Bdellovibrio bacteriovorus: one gene and its partner. The protein of the gene in region 1 interacts with the protein of each later gene in a pairwise test. Links are inferred from orthologs where the notes say so. Each region holds a gene or a part of one and is shown on either strand. Other genes may lie near its edges. The genes, in order: secG and secA.

Region 1 (10,431 bases):
GGCGCTCAAAGCGGTTGGTGAACGTCAATAGGTCCGCCAACGGTGGCGGAGGGAAGCCAAGACTGGAGCTCAACCCCGACGAGAAGAACTCAGGGGACGAGGTGCTGTACCCAGGAATTGCCGGAGGATAGAACGAAGTCCCCTTCAGAGTCTCAGCGCCATCCCGACGGCCCATGGTAATACCGGCTTTACCAACCACGCCCATCACGGTGATCGCGGCCTTGGTATTGTCGAACTTTTCAGAGTTGTGGAAGATCTCAAACACAAAAGCTTTTTTGGTTTTGTTAAAGGCAATGCTGAAGCCCACTTCGTCAGCTCCACCGCCCCCTTTGCGCAGAACCCCGGCTTCGGCCAGAATACCCGCAGAAACACTCAAACCAAATTCATTGGAATCAATCACCAGTGGCGCCTGAGACCACAACTTGTAATCCAACCCGCGCAGAATGCTTTGCACAGCCTGCTGGCTGCGCACTTGGAAGGTTCTTTGCGCCTGGGATTCAACAACAGTCTCTTTCCCGAAGGCTTTTTTCACTTTGATTTTCACAAAACTCAGACCGTCGCCCACCAGGCTTCCGGCACCGTACACAAATTTGGTGGAATTCAGAATGCGCGCAGCATTCGTCAAAAACATCAGACGCATTTCATGGAATTTTTTGCGGCGGTCTTCAGGAAGACTTTCAAATGGTTCCAAAGGGTCGGTTTCAGCCACAGAACCACCACGGGCGATGATTTGTTCACGGACTTTCTCAGGGATCTTCAGACCCAAAGATTCTTTCATCAGCTCGCGATCCGGGGTCGTTTCAAATTCGTAGATCTGCTCGCCCTTGCCGACCTTGATCAGCAACTTGTCCTGTTGGGCGATCTGCGCTTTTTCAAGCGTGCTCTCTACGACTTCCGTTTCAATAGACGAAAGATCTTCGGCCCAGGCAGGGACCCAAGTTGAGACAAGCAATGCCGCAAAGGTAAGGGAGCGAACTACGTTTTTCATATTGAGCTGTGAAAAATGCAATCCCAGGACCGGGCTTTTAGCAATGCTAACTATATGATTTCTCGATTTTTTGCTGTCTAAGGCTTAGACGGCGAGCCCTAGCCCGCCACCAGTTCGAGCTGAGGCGTGGGACCCCTTAAAACTCAACAACCCAAGTTCCGGCCGAGGTTTTATTGAACTTGTACATGATCAGGGGATGCTCAAGGGTTTCCGGGGTCTTCCCGATCTGCTTGCCAATCCCGTTAACGGCTTCAGCAAAGTTGAAACTGCGACTGCGGCCCGGATCCATTCCACCCGCGATGCGGGCGAGGGTCATTCGCAAGGACGGCGGATAGGTGTTCACCACCACGACGGCGGTGGCTTTGGTTTCGGTCAGAAATTTGACCTCCACCACTTCCACTTCGGATTTTTTCAGCATGAATTCCTGATAGGACTTGTTCAGCCATTCGGATTGTTTGATGGAATCATCCGCTTCGATTTTCAACTGCTCCTGGAACTTCTTTTCCCCCAGCTCCAACGCGAGCTTTTTGATGGTTCCCTCCTGAGTTGTACAGGAGGACAGCAGCACAAAAAATAAGCAGGTGGCCAGACGGATGGAGTTTTTCATGTCTCTATGGTGATCAATAAGCGCTCCAGACTCAACAGAGTCGTGACTTAACGCGTTAGGTCGCCAGAATCAGGTCACTTTGGGGTGGACGAAAACCGCCATTATCCATATATTTGGGGGTCTTTGGGAGATTACATAAAATGACTACATTTATCGGCGTATTGCATATCATCGTAGCCCTTGTTTTGATCATCTTGGTTTTGATCCAAGATTCCAAATCTGATGGCGCTCTGGGCATGGGTGGATCTTCCGGTTCCAACTCTTTGTTGGGTGCAACTGGCGCTCAGTCTTTGGCTGGTAAAATGACAGTATGGGCAGCCATCATCTTCGCAGTGACTTGCCTGGCTTTGGCGACTTTGACTTCTTCCAAAACCAAGTCCGTTGTTGACAGCCTTCCGTTGCCAACAGCTCCGGCGCAGGAACATTTCCCAACAGAAGCTACTGACGCTGCAGCAGGTGCTGCGGCTGTTCCAGCTGCAGAGACTGCTCCGGCAGCAACTCCAGCGGCTTCCCCTGCTGCAACAGCAGCTCCTGCACAGAAGTAATTTTAGTGCCTTCCTGACAGGTTCTTCGCTATAGTTTTCCTATGGCGAAGAACAACTGGCTGATTCCATCTCTGATTATCGTAGGCGTATTAAGCGTCGCCCTTTCTCTCTTCATCTCAACTCAGACTGAAAAAACCAAACCCGGTGCCCGTCCTTTGGCGCGACTGGAATTGAATCTGGGTAAAGTCTTCGTTCTTCGCAACAACATGACCAACAAAGAAGTCCTGACCCGCAAGGCGACTTTGTTTGCGCTGGATTCCGTTGAAACCAGTGTCGATGGTGATGCGACGATGGAGTTTGATTCATCTTACCGTATTCGTGTGCTGGAAAATTCTTTGATCACGCTGGATGAGGAAAACGAACGCATTGTTCTGATCATCAAGCGCGGTGATCTGCAGGTTGAAAACTATGGCCGCGAAGGCAGCGTTTACATCTCGAAGGACGGCGTGCGCTGGACGGCCACTGATTACGAAATGAATTACAAAAAACAGGCCCCGACCGAAACTCTGCCGGAACTGGCTCCGGCGGAAACACCGATGGCAAATCAAAAACCGGTGGAGGGCCTGACGTCCGAGTTCATTCAAGACACTCTGAAAACCCATCGCAGTTCGTTCTTTAAGTGCTACACACAACTGCTGCAAAGAACTCCGGGTGTTGTCGGCCAGGCTTCGATCAGCTTCACCATCGAACGCACAGGTAAAGTCAGCCAGGCCGACATTGCCAGCAGCAGCCTGAATGACCCTCAATTCAAAAAATGTCTTCTGGAATCCGTACGCCGTGTGGAATTCAAAGTCTTCGGCGGTGATCCGATCACCACTGTCTTCCCTCTAAGATTTGAATAAAAAAAGGGCCTTCGAATGAAGGCCTAGCGATAGTCGTGCAGATAATCAATGCGGTCCGGAATCCAGGGTTCATGCACCCCTTCCATCTCGTACACCCGTCCGTCATCCACCAGCTTCTCTTTGAGTGGCGCAACACTGGGCTGATAAGATGAATGCAGCAGACCTTTTTCGATAAAGAACGGACGGACTTCGTTGTAAGCGCGTTCACCCAAAACCCCGCGGCGGATGAATTCATCAAAACTCTTCATCAGCTCTTCCGGAGTGTAGCCATAATTATAAACCATATCCTGGATCACGGCGTAGATTCCGTCCAGATTCAGACGGCCGTCCTGATACATATCCAGCGCCACTTGGAACGTGTTATAAGTCGCCAGCGTACGGCGACCGAACTTCAGATAGTAGTCCGGGTCCGTGTCGGTGGCCAGGTTGATATAGATTTTTTCCACCGGATCGTTTTCTGGAATCTGCGCCTGCAGCTCCAGAATGGTGTTCACCTGCTCGCCCGTGACGTTCAGCTTTTCCAACGTCGTGCGAATGTCGTTGGTGCCCAGACGGCGGGAACAAATATCCGAATAAAGATTATAGATGATCGCATCGGTTTCACTGTCATCGCCCCAGCAGATCTGGCGCACGTTTTCACCCAGACGCGTGCGCAACTGCATCAGCGCCTGCAGCTTGTAACCCACCTGCTTGGTCAGACGCCAGAAGCGGCCCGGGCGCAGGTTGGCCAGATTGTCTTTATAAAAACAGCCAAAGGGACGGATGTTGTCCAAAGAAAACTTTTCCGAGATACGTTCTTCCATCTGTGGCGGTGAAGCTGTGATGAAATAGATCGGAAAGTACATGTAACCTTTTTGTTGCTTGCGGTATTCAGACAGGGACTGCAAAAGCGTGTTGGTGCCGGGAATGTTTTTCTTGTTCAGGGCACGTTCCAAAATGGTGGTCATCAGACCCGACAGGGAATCAATCGTGGTGTCCAGATAGGTCTTATCCAGGTCCCACAAAAAGACTTCCTCGTGACTTTTCTCCATGCCCTCGGACACGTAACGGAAAAAAACCACATCCCCATTCATCTCACTACGATCACGCCAATCAGCCATGACTTTATTCTGACACAGGCCCACGGCTGCCGCAATTGAGATTAGAAACAGCCCGTGGTATTGACCGGTTCTGCCATCTGACGGCAACGAACCTGAGCTTTGGAACACTTCACACGCAGGTGGAAGTGATTGTGGTGGTCCTTTTCGGGAATCAGGCGGCGCAGCGTCTGAGCCGCAAGGCTTGAGTTGTCACCCTTGGTCAACTCGCCCTTGGCAATGGCATGACTGCACAGGGCCTGCTTCAAAGCACCGTGAATAAAGATACGGTCAATAAGCTGAGTGCCCACCACCTCTTTAAACAGTTTCCATTGAGGCTCCAGCATCCAGTTGGCGTGAGGTTTGTTCACTGCCACAGCGGACGCGAAGTACCCTTGGAAGGACTTGTTGTTAAAGAAGAAAGCCACGTCCGCGTCCAGACCATTTTGATGGGATTTGTGGGAACCCAGCTTACCCCCCGCCTCACGGGACAGATCGCCCACAGACAGCTCGTAACCCGGGATTTCTTTTTTCGTCAAAAGACCCATTTTCACAATAATGTACGCCAGCTCATTGGTCGCGAAGTGAGTTTTTCTTTTCGGACGAATGATCTCATAGCCTGTCGGAGCATGGGCCTGCTGGTAGGTCAGCATGTTCGCAGCATTCTGCAAACGGCCCGCATTCACCGGTCCGATAGCCTGACTGACTTTGTTCACAGGCGGAGCTGTCTCAGGCACACGAGGCTGACCGGTTTTTGGAGGATCCTTTTTAGGCTCCTCACGCTTTGGAGGTTCTTCTTTTTTTGGTTCCTCTTTTTTTGGTTCCTCTTTTTTCGGTTCTTCTTTTTTAGGCTCGTCCTTTTTAGGAGGATCTTTTTTGGGATCTTCCTTCTTAGGTGGATCGGCCTTGGGAGAATCCTTCTTAGGTTCGTCCTTTTTCGGAGTGTCCTGCTTTGGCTCCTCTTTTTTAGGCTCTTCTTTCTTAGGTTCTTCCGTTTTTGGAGCTTCCGGCTTTTTTACTTCCAGAATCTTTTCGATGTCATCGGCAACGTCACCGACGTAACGGCCTGGCTCGCCCTCGACTTCATCGTGCCCGCCCTCGATCTCAGATTCTTCGTCTGCCGGCAGTTCTTCTTCACCCGGAATTGGTTCTTCCGTCGCCGGACTGACGTCATCCTGCAGAGACTCCACCTGATGGTGATAAACGATGCCCTGATAATAAACGTAGATATCAATGAAAGATGAGCGGCATCCGCCGTCAACACTCAGACACGTGGCCTTCGCCGCCACTTTCAAATCCTGATTGTCCTGGGTTTTGGCTTTATAGGTTTTCAGGGCGATGAATCCGTAAGGATCCAAGATACCCGCAAGGTCCAGCTCCACGGTCTGAACTGATTTTGCACGCACCGGAAGGAATTCGATTTTTCCCTTCAGGGTCATGCCTTTGGTCGTCTGATCAAAATTGACACTCAAATCCTGCACCCGAGTGGAACCGCGCACGACTTTGTATCCATCCTCGTCTATCACATTGGGTTGTGCCGGCTCATAAGTCGTCACGACCTCAGACCCCTGTTCACGGGTGTCCGGAGCACAGGCTGCCAGCATTGATAAGGAGCTTAAAATGATGAGGGCACGCAACAAAGTCTTCATCCTGCCGGGAACATTGCAGGATTCATGCTTTCGGGAGCTGCAATATAAGCGGACTTCCTACTGACGGACTGTCAAAGTTTTAGATAGATATGACAAGAAGCGGTCCCGCAGCTCGCCATTGCGGATTTCGTACAGATTTCCGTGACGTCCGTCCGGGATCAGCCAAAGTTCTTTCGGCTCGGCGGCGGCTTTATACATATTTTCAGTAAATCGCGGCTCTACCGCTTTATCAGCCGTGCCGGTGATGAATAGCAACGGGATGGGTGACAACGACGCCAGCGACTGCGGGGCGTATTCATCACTGACCACCACCGACGACAAGGGCTGCAGGATCCATGTGAACCAGTGCCGGTTCATCACGCCTTTGGCCATCCCCTGATAGGAATCAAAACTGGCTTCGACGACCACATTCCGCAAAGGAATGCGGCCTTTGATTTCTTCTGCGGTTTTCAGTGCGATAATTCCGCCCAAGCTGTGCCCGTAAATTATCAGGGGGCGCGAGTCCTTTTTCTGATGCAGCCATTCCGCCGCTGCGACCCCCGCCGCCACGGTGTTTTCCGGGGTCGGGTAACCGCTGGACTGCCCATAACCAGGATAATCAAAGATAAAATAGTTATATCCTTGCGACGGCAGCCATTGAAACATCAGAAAATGCGACGTCAGGTTTTCGGCGTTGCCATGGAAAAACAGCATCGTGCCTTTGTTGTCAGCATGTGCAGAGGCAAAGTACCAGCCGTGCACTTTTTCACCTGTGGAGGTGGTCAAATACACATCTTCAGGACTTAATTTAATCCGGGCCGGATCAAAGAGCTTTTCTTTCATCGGGTAATAGAAAAATGACTGACACCCGGTCAGCAGCATCGTCGCGATGCATCCGAAAAAGAAACGGCGAAGGCCCGAAAACTTTGTCATACTGGAATCATGAAACGATTCGAACATCAATGGCAAGACTATAAGTGGGTCGATTGTGAAGCTCCTTCGCAGGAGGATCTGCGTCAGTTGGCCGAGGAATTTCCCATTCCCCTGCAGGCCCTGACGACATGTCTTGATCCCGAACATTTGCCGATGTGCACGTTCTATGAAAAAGTATGCTTCTTCATTCTGCGCCATCATGATGTCCAGGCAAAACCCAAAGCCGGCACCATGCAGGAACTTACCACCAAAATCATTTTCTTTGTGGGTCAGGATTTTTTGCTGACGATTCACCGTGTGCCTCTGGAATGCATTTCAATTAAAAAAGACAAAGTCGCTTTTGAACAGCTTCCCCTTTACACCCTGGTGAAATCGCTGTGTGTGCAAACTGTGAAAAGTTTTGATGCGCCCTTGGATGTGCTGGATTCAAAAACCGATGTGATCGAAGAGCGTGTGTTTGCCCTTAAACGCCGCACGATCCTGCGCGAAGGTTATCACATCAAACGAAAAGCCGCGTCTTATCGCAAGATTTTCAAATTCACCGCCGATGTCTTCAGCAAGATTCATCACCACGAAAACATTCCTCTAAAAGACATACAGCAGGTGCGTGAGCCTCTGGAAAAAGTGGCCTTTTACGCCGATGACATTTACGAGGAAATCACCGGACTATTGAATCTGCACCTGTCCTTGATGTCACAAAAAACCAATGAAGCATCTTTCCGCACCAACGAAGTGATGCGGGTGTTGACTGTGCTTTCCCTGTTCTTCTTGCCTTTGAATTTCATTGCCGGGGTTTACGGAATGAACTTTGAAAACATGCCGGAACTCAAAGAGCCCAATGGCTATTACGCAACCTTGGCCTTTATGCTGATGGTGGTCGTCGGCATCACATGGTGGATCTATAAAAAAGGCTGGCTGAAAAAAGAAGAACTGTAAAAAGCAGGCCCCCAGGGCCTGCTTTGACTGCCAGCTAAGTCCGAGCCCGGGCCTGCACGAAGGAATAAAAGAACACGGCGTTCGGATCACTTGCGACCCGCGCCATTTCTTCCTTCACACCTTCAACCACTTCCTGAGAAATGCATTTGGCTTCCACCAGTTGATCGCTGGCGCTTAACAGAAGCTCAGTCCAGTATTCAATACAGTCTTTACGTGCTTGCGGATAACGATTGTCCAGGAACCAGGTTTTGATCTCGGTGTGGATGTCATGATATCCGAGCTGCATAAAGAAGTTCCCCAGCTTGGCTCCGACAAATGGATCCCCTTTTTGCTTCAGTTGATATTCATTGAAGGCCATCCAGTACTTCCACACGTTCGGCGAATACGGATCCAGGAAAAAGGAAGCATTCATCACTTCAGTGGCATAGACCCTGTCTCTTTATACACATCTAAAAAGGAAGCATTCATCACTTCAGTGGCATAGACCACGGACCCAGGGCGCAACACCCGGCGCACTTCCGACAAAACCCGAATCGGATCCGGCACGTGCTCCAGAATCCAGCACAGGAAAGCCCCGTCGAAAGAGTTCGCAGAAAAGTCCATCGCCGTGGCATCCATTTCCTTGAGCTCAAAACGCTGTTCGGCAAAAGGCAAATGACTTAACCGGTGTTTCGCCGCAGAAAGTTGTTTCGTGCTGCGATCAATGCCGGTCAGCTTCAGATCAGGAAAACGCCGCAGAATGATTTCACTTTGCGCCCCAACACCACAGCCGACTTCCAGCAAATCTTTGACGTTGGATAAATTGATATTTTGATAAACCGTGTGTTCACCGAAGCGCGCCTGTTTGCGCAAACGATCTTGTTCTTCTTTGGTGAACCCATGCAGATAAGGAAAATCAGCCATCGAAAGCCCCCTTCGGAGGTGAAGCTTCTATTTAATAGCTGAGCCCCCGATTGCTCAAGCCCTCTCACTCTGCGCCAGCACAAAGCAAAAGTTGCCATGCAACAAACTTAAGAAGCCTTAGCTCTATTCACCAGCGCAAATTGAGGCCCTCTTCTGCGGGCTGCCTATTCACAGGCAGCAACGCAGCGACCTCCGTGGGCGCCACGACGGCGCGCACCCGCGCGAAAGCGCGGGCCACGGCCGAGCCCGGACGGCGTGTCGCGGAGTTGTTGACTGGGAATAGACAGACCGCAGAAGAGAGCCGCTAGAATCCTTCCCAGCGTACATTGACGCGGGGGAATTCGATCCAGTCTTCATTGGAGGGGAAACCGTCAGGGCGAGGCTCGGTGCCGCCCTTGAAACTTAGGAAGGCCGTCAAAGCACATATAAAGGCTTCGAAGGCGTGATTGTTTTCGATCATCAGCTTCACGTCCTGATCGTACACGAACGCGACGTTGTGCGTGCTCAATGCGTGTAGAATTTCGCGACGACTTTCATCGCCGCCGATGGCGTGTTTATGAAAGCGCAGATGACTTTTCATCACATTCAAAGAACGTCCCAAACGCCATACCGAAAGTTTGGGGAAGACCTCGATGCACTTGGCCTTCATGCTGCGTTTCAGATACATGGCCCGCGCCAGTAAAGGAGCCGTATTCGCCCCCATGGCGTGCTGAAGGATGAAGGGCTCTTCCAACTCGGAAGACACATACATCTCCACACAGCGCTGGGTGTACGGAGTGAACAGCTTGCGTGGTTTTTTCTTCTTGTGCAGTTTGCGGGTGTAATCCCACATCCATTTGACGTGGGGCTTTTTGCAATCCTCGATACTGGTACAGCAGTCATCCGACTGCAGGCACACCGGCAGATTGAAAGGCACATCAAACGCGATCAGATCAATTTCATTGTGATACTGACGAATCACTTCCTGAATTTTGAAGTCGGCGGAATGAACTTCGTCGCTCTTGATTTTTTCCACCAAGCGCGACAGGAAGATTTTTTTGTGTTTGGGATAGTATTCCAGAACGGCCAGGCAGGCCTTGTCGGTTTTACCGCCCCCCAGGGACAGACCGATGAAACGATGAACATCTCCGGCATGCGTCGCCGAAGCCGCAGTTTTTTTAACTGCGGTCTTCTTCGTCGTCTTTTTCTTTACAGGGGATCGACGGGTTTTGCGTCCATCACCTGGAAGCCGGCTTTTTGGCATGCGTTGGCTACTCCCTCACGTTTATCCGGAGGACACCAGACCAGAACACAGCCGCCGCCCCCAGCTCCACAAATTTTAACAGCCTCGGCCCCATTCTGCAAAGAGACTTCCGCAAGCTTGTAGATCTCAGGACTTGAAAATTCCGGGGCCAAGCGGACACGGGCTTCAAATTCGCGTTTAAACAACCCGCCCAGGTCCTTCCAGTTCCCGGCACGAATGGCATGCTCGGTTTCAATGGCAATACCTTTGAGATCCCGCAGGGCCTGTAATGTTCTAGGATCCTTAACAACGGAATCCTTCATCACTTCAAAGTTGTTAAGACCCGAATGATGGGCCTTGCCGGTATAGACCAGCATGAATTTTTCAGCCAGCGGCGTGTGGGACACCGGAAGCACCTTTTGTTCGATGCCGTCATAGCTGTAGTGAAGAACATTGATGCCACCGGAAGCCGCCGGATAATAATCCTGAGTCCCGGTTGGAGTGTTCAGAATTTCGGCCTCGATATTGTGAGCCACATGAACCATATTGTGCACGTCTTTGAATGGCTTTCCACAGAACTGGGCAAAGGCTTTCATCAAGCTGATTGTCAGACTGGAGCTTCCGCCCAATCCCCCGCCCACCGGACTTTGCGAAGAGGTCTTCAAAGTGAAGCCCTGCTTGGGCATCCAGTAACGAAGCTGCGTCTGCAGCAGAATCATCTGGGGATCGGTGTCGGCCAAAGCCTCTTGCA
Region 2 (10,781 bases), 740 kb from region 1 along the record:
AAACTAGAAAGGTCATTTATTTTTTTTAATTTCGTAATAACGCAGACCAGTAAGTGTCACTGCTTGGAAAAAAAGAAAATGCCCTGGCAAAGCGGCTTGCGGTGCCATGTGGTTTTTGGTACACACGGGACCTCTTTTTCGGAAAATCAAACTTTGTTGTCGTACTCGGGGGGGATAATGACTACAACGCGTTTTTTCGTTTACGGTTCTTTTTGCGAGGGCATGGTCCATTTCAGCAAGATCCAGAATTTCGTGGAATCTTCAGTATTTGCAAGGGTTAAGGCGACAGCCTACCGCTTGAAAGTGGGCTTCCCGGCTGTGGTCAAAGGGGGATCTGACCTGGTTCCGGGGCAACTGATTGAACTTAAGGGATCCGATTTATTGTTGAGCCTGATGGATGAATTCCACGGTTACAACCGTCTGGATCCTGACAAGAGCCTTTACTCCAGAGAAGAGATCGAAGTGCACCCGGAAGGCATGTCCGCTCCGGTCAAAGCTTGGATCTATTTCCTGAATCCTCTGAAGCTGCCGGTGAATGCCACGGTGATTTCAGGCGGAGACTGGAGACGTTCCATGGAAGAGCAGCCGGTGCTGACTTCCAAACTCAGTGACAAGCAGGTCACTTATATTCAGAGACTGGGTCGCTCCTCTGGCCGGGAGATTGTACCGATTGATTTGACGCTCTATCGTGAGCTGATGAATCTTGAGCTGATCGTCGATAAAGGTCGTCGACTGGCGCTGTCCAAACTGGGCCAAGAGGTTTACAGACACCTTGCCTAATACAGAAAAGCTTTTCCGCATTGTTCTTATCGAGCCCGAAATCCCGCAAAACACCGGAAATATCGGGCGCACGTGTGTTGGCACCAACTGCGAACTGCACATTGTCGGAAAAATGGGTTTTGAGATCAACGACACCAACTTGAAACGGGCGGGGCTGGATTACTGGCCTCACCTGACCTGGTATCGCCACGAAACCTTCGAGGACTGGTGGAAACACGTCGAAGATCCGTCCCGCATCTGGCTTTTCACCACCAAGACCCAGCGCACCTATTTTGAACCTCAGTACCAATCCGGAGACTGGTTCGTTTTTGGTAAAGAAACCAAAGGACTGGATCCCGAATTCCTGCAAAAGCACCCACAGCAGACCGTCACCATTCCCATGATTGGGGAGGGGGCTCGCAGCCTGAATCTCGCTACCAGTGTGGCGATCGCGGCTTATGAGGGTCTTCGTCAGGTGCGATTTACATTGCGATAGTTTAAGGCTTTGGTCGGGGTCACTCTCGAGGAAGTCTTTGAAATTCTGAATGAAATCGCGTCAATGACGCATCCAGAAATTGCCCCCTTACCTTGCCGCTTATGTCAATTTGGGTCTATCCTCATAGGCTATGGTTACACAAATTTTGACAAAAATGTTCGGAACGAAGCACGACCGCGAGATGAAAAAGATCCAGCCCACTGTGGATCGTATCAATGCCCTGGAACCTCAGATGGCAGCTCTTACGGATGATCAACTCAAAGCCAAGACTCCCGAGTTTCAAGAGAGACTGAAGAAAGGCGAAACAGTTCACGATATCCTGCCGGAAGCATTTGCGGTCTGCCGTGAAGCCTCTAAGCGTGTGTTGGGAATGCGCCACTATGACGTTCAGTTGATCGGTGGTTATGTTCTGAATCGCGGTAACATCGCCGAGATGAGAACGGGTGAAGGTAAAACCCTGGTGGCTACTTTGCCGGTTTACCTGAACGCTCTTACGGGTCGCGGTGTGCACGTTGTAACTGTGAATGATTACCTGGTTCGTCGTGATGCCGAGCACATGGGTCGTCTTTACGGCTGGCTGGGTCTTACCACGGGTATCATCGTTCACGGTCTGACAGACCAGCAGCGCAAGCAGATGTACGCTTGTGACATCACTTACTGCACCAACAATGAACTTGGTTTCGACTATCTTCGCGATAACATGAAGTTTGATTTGAACGACTATGTTCAAAGACCTCACTATTATGCCATCGTCGATGAGTGCGACTCCATCCTGGTCGACGAAGCGCGTACGCCGCTGATCATTTCCGGTCCTGCGGAATCCTCCACTGACAAATACTATGCTGTGAATCAGATCATCCCGCACCTGAAGCGCGATGTTCACTTCACCATGGAGGAAAAATCCAAAACAGCCTCCCTGACTGACGCTGGAAACGCGAAAGTCGAAGAGCTGATGGGTCTTTCCAACCTTTACGATCCGCAAAACATCGAAATCCTGCACCACGTGTATCAGGGTCTGAAAGCTCACTATCTGTATCGTCTTGATGTGGAATACATGATCAAGGACGGCGAGATCGTGATCGTCGATGAATTCACCGGTCGTTTGATGCCGGGTCGTCGCTGGAGCGATGGTCTGCACCAGGCCATCGAAGCCAAAGAAGGCGTTGAAGTGAAGTCTGAAAATCAGACTTTGGCGACCATCACCTTCCAGAACTATTTCCGTATGTACGAAAAACTGTCTGGCATGACCGGGACTGCGGATACAGAGGCAGTTGAGTTCAAAAAGATTTACAATCTTGAAGTGAACGTGATTCCGACCAACCGTCCGATCCAGCGTAAGGATCAGGAAGACGTGGTTTATAAATCAGAAAAAGCGAAGTTCAAAGCCATCACCGCTGATATCAAAGAGCGTATGGCCAAGGGTCAGCCGATTCTGGTGGGTACTGAATCCATCGAAAAATCCGAAGCTTTGAGCTCGTTCCTGCGCAAAGAAGGCGTTAAGCACGAAGTTCTGAATGCGAAACACCACGAGCGTGAAGCGGAAATCATCGCACAAGCGGGCCGCAAAGGGGCTGTGACCATCGCCACCAATATGGCCGGTCGTGGTACTGACATCATGCTGGGCGGTAACGCTGACATGCTGGCAAAGGCACAAGTGGGCAATGATGATTCTCCGGAATTCGCGGAAGCGGTTCAGAAGATCAAACCTCAGGTTGAAGCGGAGCGTGCGGAAGTTCGTGCCGTGGGTGGTTTGTACATCATCGGTACTGAACGTCACGAATCCCGCCGTATCGACAACCAGTTGCGTGGTCGTTCCGGTCGTCAGGGGGATCCGGGTGAATCCAGATTCTATCTGTCTTTGGAAGACAAGCTGATGAGAATCTTCAATGGTGAGCGCATCCAGAAAATCATGGAAATGCTGAACATCCCTGAGGATGAACCAATCACAGCCAAAATGGTGACCAACGCGATCGAAGGCGCTCAGCGCAAGGTTGAAGGTCACAACTTTGATATCCGTAAAAACCTGATGGAATACGACTCTGTGATGAATGCGCAGAGAAACGCGATCTATGGCATGCGCCGCAAGGTTTTGGAAGGTCAGGAAATCGAAAGAACCACTCTGGACTGGCTGGGTGATGTTGTTTCCAATTTGTTGGATACCCACATCCCTGAAGGCGGCAAAAAAGAAGAGTGGAGCCTGGAAGGTCTGAATAACTCCCTGGCACAAAGCTTCGGTTTCAAAATCGACTTTGCGACCATGGCTGTGAACACTGAAACGGTGACCGACGCTGTGAAATCCGGCGTGAAAGAAGTCTGGGATCGTCAGAAAAATTCCATGGGTCCGTTCTTTGAGCAGGTTCAGAAAATGATCCTTCTGCAAAGCATTGATCATCACTGGAAGAACCACTTGTACGTGATCGACAAACTGAAAGAAGGTATCTCATTGCGTGGTTACGCGCAGAAAGATCCTTTGATCGAGTACAAAAAAGAGGCGTTCAAAGCCTTTGAGACTTTGAACAACACCATCAAGTCGGATGCCATCGAGAAAGTGATGCGCGTTCAACTGGTGGCCCAGCAGAACGAGCAGGAAGTTCTGGAAAGCCTGCGTCCGGAAGAAGCTGACTTGGATGAATTGGATTATTCATCTCCTAGCGAAGCGGATATCGGTCACAGCCTGCCAGAGACTGAAGAGGCTCCCAAGCGTAAGATGACTTTCCAAAGCGGTCCTCGTGATGATCGTCCGATGAACCGTGAAGAGCGTCGCCGCATGGACAAAGATTCGAAGGGAAAAAGATAATTGGCTTCTTGTCCAAGTTGCCACCAACCGGTAGAGATTCTTGATAAGCATCTGGGGACTCTTTTCACGTGTTCCCACTGCAATGCGGTTTTCTTTGTCGACTGGAATGGACAGCCAGAAATGGCACAACACGAGCCGGAGCCAGAAGCTCCGGCCGATTTTCAGGGGGGACAGGATTTCCAGCAGCCTGGAAATGACTTTGTCCCGCCGATTCAGGATTTCTCTGCTGCGCAGGAAACCTTCACTCCTGACAACTCCATCCCGGAACAATCCTATCAGGATCAGCCTTATTCCAATGATCAGCAGTATGCCGAGCAGGCTTACGAGCCGTCGCAGGATCCGGAGATGAATGCGCCTCCACAAGAGAATGTTTCTTATGCCGAACCTGTGGAAGTTCCGGGGGATGTTCCACCGATGGAAGAAGCCCCTTACGATTTCAGTCAGACTTTGGATTCGGTGAATTCGCAGCCAGCCTCTGAACCGGCACCGATGTCTTCAGACACCGCCGATTTTTCTGACGTCACTGACTTTGCCAACGCGGATACGGTTTCAGGGCCCTTGGCCTATACGGTCACTATCGATGGCATCGAGTCCAGTCGACTGCTGGCTCAATTGCGCGAAGCCATGACCGATTCCCGCTTTGGCTGGGATGTGGCGGGATTGCTGGCAAATGTGGGAGGCGGAAGACTTGTGTTGCGGGGCCTGACTCCGGCTAAAGCCTCTGTCCTGATCAACCGAATAAAGTATCTGCCTTTTAAAATTTCCTGGAGGCAAGATGTCCTGTCTGGTTCCTAAAATTTCGTTAAGCTTTTTGACAATTCTTTTGTCTGCTTCCGTGGCTTTGGCCAGCGGGGGTGAAGAGCATGGCGGAGGCCACGGCGAAAAGAAGGAAGCCGCTCCGAAAGAAGTCAAATCCCGCGAGGACAGGTATGGCGTGGTTCAGGCCCGTGTGGCGGCCTTGGAAGCCAAAATTAAAGCCGGTGAAACTGAAATTCAAAAGCTGATTCTGGAAAAGCAGCACACCAAGGATCCCGCCAAGGTGAACGAGATTCTGGGCCACATGATGACCTTGCACAAGGACATGGAAAAGAATCTGAAGGACTATGACCGGGAAAGAACCCTGCTGAAATACCGTTACCCGGAAAAGGGTCTGGCGGACAAACGTGAATACGAACGCATTGATTTAAAGTCCATCGAAGAAATGGAAAATCAGATGAGCCTGGGATCTTCCGTAAAGCGCACCCTGAAGAAGGTTCGCAGTCAGTACGAAACTCCGGAAGATGTAAAAAAGGTGGAAGCTTCTGAGGCTGCTGATGGGCATAAAAAGTCCGCTCCTCAGGCCCCGGCCAGTCTGACCGATCCGGTTATTCTGAAAAAATAAAAATCCCTGTCCCATATTGAGACAAAAGAAAGTTGCTCGCTTTCGAGGAACGGGCGAAGCTGGTACCTTAGAAGAATGGGGGAAGTATGCTCCGATATGCGGCTATACCGTTGATTTCGCTTGGCCTGATGCTGTCTGCCTGCCAGACATCCATGCTGAAGCAATTTGAAGAAATCACGCCTGGAATGGAAAAAGACGACGTTCTTGATCTGATGGGAAGCCCCACCCAAACTCAAAGATTTCATGGCAAGGACCGCTGGACTTATGTGTTTTATGATAAGCGCATCAAGTTTGTGAAAGAAGTGCAGTTCTTTGAAGGCAACGCCATCTATGTTGGTGATGTGTGGCAGCCGCCGGCAGAAAAGAATGCCGTGGCCATGGATTCATTGAACGATCGCAAAAACCGCGAGATCGATGAACAGATCGCCCGCGATGTGGAAGGCCACCGTCGTTCCTATGATGAGTATGAAAAGAAATCCAAGGGTGAAGACAAGGTTCGTTACGTTCCTGATTTCGAGCCGGTTCGTTAAGTGCTTACTGCCCCTGAGGCAATACCAGGGGTTCTCCCAGAACAGAGATCACTTCATAGCCGGTGATCTCTAAAGTGTCTGAAGCATCCTTCCCGTAAAATTTCACACCGGTCCAGGCCCATTCGCGCGGCCATTCATCCACGACATTGCGGAAATAGATTTTGCCACCCTCACGAATGCCAGGGGCGGTGATGTCGAATTCAAAATCACTGACCGGGCTTGCGAAGATCCGCGCAAACGGAATCGGGAAAGCGGCGATATGGTTCTGGTCATCGCTGACCACGCACGGGATGCGCACGACCATCTTTGGAATTTCACCGGAAATTGCCACGCCTTCTGCTGAGAACAGCAGATCCACGGTGGGATAGCGGTCACACACAAACACGCGGGACCCGGCCGGACTTTTCATCAGGAACAGCCCCAGCTTGATGCCCGGACCCTCGCTGAACTGATCCAGCTCGACATTTTTAAGAACCTGGTACTTGAAGGCTTTTCTGAATTCCTCAGGGGTGGCTTCGCTTAAGTCAAAGCTGTCAGAGACCGTGCCCACCGAGCTTAAGCCTCCGTCAGAGGCGACTTTGCGCTGCGGGGAAAGCTTTTCATTCAGTACGTGCAAAGCAAAGGGAAGAGCCGCCATCAGTAAAATCAGGCTCATCATGCGCGACATTTTTTGCAGCGGTGACTTTTGTCTCTTCATAATATTAATACTCGCACTTTATTGTATCACGATCCGCCTGAGTCAGGGTGTTGCGGATTGTGTCTGAACTTAAAATACTCCACATAACACTGGCCACGGTGTTGTCGCGGTGTTTGAGGCCCAACACATGCCCCAGTTCGTGCACCATCAAACTTTCAAGATGCACACCTGAACCCATGGATGGGATGTCGTAAGTAAAGAAGTTAAAGAACTGTTCGTTCAGAATCAGATCGGCTTCATAAATCTGGTTTGATCGCCAGTAAAGGGTGGTCAACGCCTGATAGTTCTTTTTCGGAGCTTCCTGCCACGGCCATTCCGTCAGGACGTGCACAGTGCTTTTGCTGTCCTTGGCGGCGGTGTTTGCCTGAGAGTCGGTCACACGACTGAAGGTGAACAAAGTCATGCCGGCAGCATCATTCCAGTGCTGGGCTGCTTTGTTAAGCGCATCTTCGAATTCCAAAGGATAACTGCTGTGAAGCTTTAATTTTACAGGGATGTTGGACTTCCAGGAGATGCGCTGACCATAAGAATTTTGCACAAATCCGCAGTCGGCCTGGTTTTCACTGGCTAATAGATCGTCGTCGCCGGGCCCAAGACTGGGGCCCTTTTCACAGGCGCACAAAGATAGAAGGGTTACAGAAAGGACGATCCACTTGAACATATACTTGTCAGTTTACACGAGTTTTCCACGCGCAACCTGACAAGAAATGAATACTCGACCTAGGACCTAGTTATAGAAGTCGGCGATGTCGTCGTCGTTGCGGATATAGGTTTTGAAATCCGGGGACACAAAGCTGGACTCATGGATTTTACCCATCGGGCATTTTTCCAAACCCGACATGCTTTCGCCATCCCAGCCACAAGCGCCGACATACCAAGCCAACTGGCTGTAATCGACTTTGTAAGCAACCAGGGAAGTCCCTTTAAAGATCGCCACGACTTCTTCCAAAACGGTCTTGCCGTCAGCGTGGAAGTCGCCTTGCAGGACAGTGTCTATCCAGATGAAGGCTTGCTTGTCAGAGATACGCTCAAGCTTAGAGAATTGGAATTTTGTCAGGAAGGAATCACGCACGCCGTTTGTGTAAACGATCATCTCACGATACGGCTTGGTGCACTCTGCAGATTTACAAACAGTTTTGTAATCAGCAATAAGATCATAGAATTTGCCAGCGCCCACGAATTGCTTGTCTGCCAAGGCGTTGAGGGAAATCAGATTTACGGCCAACATCAGGCCCATCATCAGTTTTTTCATAGAAAGTCTCCGGTTACGTGGCCTTTGTATAACCCCCGTAAGGGCGTTTGTATAACTGAAAATGACGGACCTGTTAGAAGCTTTGATTCACCGTTTCCGCTAGAACGCGCTTCAGAATTTTGCCGCTGTCCCCTTTGGGAAGGCTCGGCAAAAACACGAAATGTTTGGGAATTTTGAACTTCGCCAGGTTCTGAACGCAGTGCTGGTGCAGGGTTTCCGGCGTCAGGTCATTGCTGCTGCGAACCACAAAGGCTTTGCCGACCTCGCCCCATTTGTCATCCGGAATGCCAATGACCGCCGCCTCTAAGACGCCGGGGTGGGAACGCAGGATCTGCTCCACTTCGGGCGGGTACACGTTTTCTCCACCCGAAATGAACATGTCTTTTTTGCGTCCGACAACATAATAATAACCTTCGTCATCACGACGAACCAGATCGCCGGTGCAAAGCCAGCCTTCTTTGATGGTTTCTTGCGTGGCCTTTTCGTTGTGCCAGTAGCCCTGCATGATCATCGGACCGCGTAAGAGCAGTTCGCCCACCTGATTGGCCCCCAGCTCGCGGCCTTCAGGGTCGACGACTTTGGCTTCAATATAGAAGTTCGGAAAACCGATAGAGCCGATTTTGCGAAGGGCATCTTCTTCATTCAGTGAAAACACATTCGGACCAAATTCGGTCAGACCATAGCCCTGGCGGACGGGAACGCCTTTTTTATCCCAGGTCTTGATCAGCTCCAGCGGCATCGGTTCGCCGCCGACAATGGCATAGCGGATGTTTTCTAAGTTGGTGTCGTTGAAACGTGGGGACCTTGCCATCATTTCCATGGTGGTCGGAACACCGAACAACAGCGTCGCTTTTTCTTTTTCACTTAAAGCTAAAATTTGTTCAGCGTCGAATTTTTTCAAGAACACCACTTTGGCGCCACGATGAATGAACGGAGTCGTTAAAACATTCCAGCCACCGGTGTGGAAGAATGGCAAAAAGATCACCGTGCAGTCGGTTTGTGAAATATTTAGTCGCAACGTTGTGTTGATCGAATTCCAGAAGATCATTTTGTAGGTCAGGATGGCGCCTTTTGGGGAGCCTGTGGTGCCTGACGTGTAAAGGATCATCGCCGGATCATTCTCGTTCGGCACGAAGGGCATTTCCCCTTGCGCTGGCGGATTTTGCAGATCTGTAGCGAAGCTGTCTGGTCCCTGCAGGAGATAGTGTCTTGTGCCCGGAAGGTTTTCGACGATGTCACGATACGCTTCCTGGAACAAAACCAGTTTTGGCGAAGAGTCGGCGACGATGTGATTGACCTCTCGCTGGGTCAGGCGGAAGTTGACCGGCACCATGATGGCGCCCAGGCGTTGCAAAGCAAAGAACAGAAACACGTATTCCAGTTCGTTGGTGGCCAGGACCGCCACACGGTCCCCTTTGCAGATGCCGAACTTTTCGTGCAGCACGTGCGCTCCGGCGTTGGCCAGATCGAAAAAATCAGCGTAGGAAAATTCACGGCCCGTATCGCCATCTTTAATGGCGATATTTTTCGGAGAATAAAGCTTCCAGCGTTTCAGCCAATCCAGTTCCATCGTTACCTTCTCGTGGATTAAGTGTCGTATCCCCACTCCAGAGCCAGTGCAGCCATGCTCATACCACCGCCGGAGCCCAACATAAAGACCAAGTCGCCTTTTTTCATTTTTTTCTGATTGGCCGCATCCGCCACCGCCATGCCGATGCTGGCAGAACCGGTATATCCGTAGCGGTCCATCACGTAATGGGCGCGATCGCGCGGAAGCTCCAGTTTGTCCAAAGTTTCATAGATGCTTTGCACGTTGAACTGGGTGATGAAGAAATGCTTGATATCAGACGGTTTCTTCTGGATGCGATCCAATAAAATATTAGTCAAACGCGGCCAGTGGATGCCGTTGGTTTCAGGCGGAATGCGTTTTGGGAAAGCCAACAGGTGACCTTTGTTTTCCACGACCTGGTGAGTGACCGGCTGGGCTGTGCCCCCGGCATAGATGCCCATATAGTCGTGATATTGACCGTCGGTGTACATCTGGCTGTCGATGAATCCGGTGTTGTCTTTGGACGGCTGCAAAATCACCGCTCCCGCGCCGTCGGCAAACAGCGAAGCAATTTTGTAATCATCAAAGTTCAGATACTTGGACATCGCATAGGCGCCCACCACCAGAACATTTTTGTACTTGCTGTCGGCGAAAATATATTTTGAAGCGATATCGCAGCCCACAACAAAACCCGCGCACGCGGTGTTGATGTCGTAAGTACCCGCATTCACTGCGCCCAGGCGGTAAGCCACCACCGAGGCCGTGGACGGGGAAAGATAGTCAGGTGTGTCAGTAGAGACGATAATAAGATCCAGATCCTTGGCTGTGATGCCAGCAGCTTTCATCGCCTGTTCGGCGGCGGGCAGAATCAAATCCGACGTGCGCTGATCTTCATTCATCCAGCGGCGTTCCTTGATGTTGCGGTTTTCCGCGAGGAAGGTTCCGATGTCTTTTTTGTAAAGATCATTGAAATATTGATTGGTGATCACGCGTTCAGGCGCGTACATCCCGGTCCCTGCAATTGTCGCTTTTCTTGTCGTCGTCATCATTTAATCCTTTGCGATTTCGCTAATCTAGAATTCAATTTGCGGTCTTTGGCAAGAAAAGAAATTTAGAGCATTAACTCTATACTCCGAGCGAAAAAGTGCTTTTTCCTTTGACGGACCGGGGGCTTGTGGGGGTACTTCAAGTTCATGACAAATATTAATTTTGATTTCAAAAACAAAAATGCCATCGTGACCGGCGGAGCTTCCGGTATCGGTTTTCAAATCACCAAAAGCTTTTTGGAAGCCGGTGGAAATGTTTCCATCTGGGATTATT

What was found.
Region 2: the proteins of secG (region 1) and secA interact in binary tests that used the Escherichia coli proteins (3 or more experiments, as listed by UniProt). The link is inferred for Bdellovibrio bacteriovorus from one-to-one orthologs.

The regions. Positions count from the first base shown.
Region 1 is NZ_CP020946.1:2,804,857-2,815,287, forward strand. Bases 543-3,437 are described here. They hold secG (preprotein translocase subunit SecG), read left to right. Parts: upstream 543-1,735; coding sequence 1,736-2,140; downstream 2,141-3,437. Other genes in these bases: B9G79_RS13425 (hypothetical protein), read right to left, coding at 543-988; B9G79_RS13430 (hypothetical protein), read right to left, coding at 1,125-1,595; B9G79_RS13440 (AgmX/PglI C-terminal domain-containing protein), read left to right, coding at 2,182-2,982; B9G79_RS13445 (phosphatase domain-containing protein), read right to left, coding at 3,006-3,437. Also shown: more of B9G79_RS13425, read right to left, coding at 1-542; more of B9G79_RS13445, read right to left, coding at 3,438-4,082; B9G79_RS13450 (penicillin-insensitive murein endopeptidase), read right to left, coding at 4,124-5,707; B9G79_RS13455 (alpha/beta hydrolase), read right to left, coding at 5,765-6,619; B9G79_RS13460 (magnesium transporter CorA family protein), read left to right, coding at 6,629-7,555; B9G79_RS13470 (DUF429 domain-containing protein), read right to left, coding at 8,763-9,701; B9G79_RS13475 (GHMP family kinase ATP-binding protein), read right to left, coding at 9,647-10,431. UniProt on the Escherichia coli protein: Subunit of the protein translocation channel SecYEG. Overexpression of some hybrid proteins has been thought to jam the protein secretion apparatus resulting in cell death; while this may be true it also results in FtsH-mediated degradation of SecY.
Region 2 is NZ_CP020946.1:3,534,383-3,545,163, reverse strand. The notes cover bases 1,008-4,252. They hold secA (preprotein translocase subunit SecA), read left to right. Parts: upstream 1,008-1,385; coding sequence 1,386-4,052; downstream 4,053-4,252. Other genes in these bases: B9G79_RS16955 (hypothetical protein), read left to right, coding at 4,173-4,252; B9G79_RS16965 (tRNA (cytidine(34)-2'-O)-methyltransferase), read left to right, coding at 1,008-1,255. Also shown: B9G79_RS16970 (gamma-glutamylcyclotransferase family protein), read left to right, coding at 178-780; more of B9G79_RS16965, read left to right, coding at 773-1,007; more of B9G79_RS16955, read left to right, coding at 4,253-4,847; B9G79_RS16950 (hypothetical protein), read left to right, coding at 4,828-5,433; B9G79_RS16945 (outer membrane protein assembly factor BamE), read left to right, coding at 5,520-5,963; B9G79_RS16940 (hypothetical protein), read right to left, coding at 5,968-6,660; B9G79_RS16935 (matrixin family metalloprotease), read right to left, coding at 6,665-7,321; B9G79_RS16930 (hypothetical protein), read right to left, coding at 7,388-7,912; B9G79_RS16925 (acyl-CoA synthetase), read right to left, coding at 7,986-9,482; B9G79_RS16920 (ketoacyl-ACP synthase III), read right to left, coding at 9,500-10,510; 3-oxoacyl-ACP reductase FabG, read left to right, coding at 10,655-10,781. UniProt on the Escherichia coli protein: Required for protein export, interacts with the SecYEG preprotein conducting channel.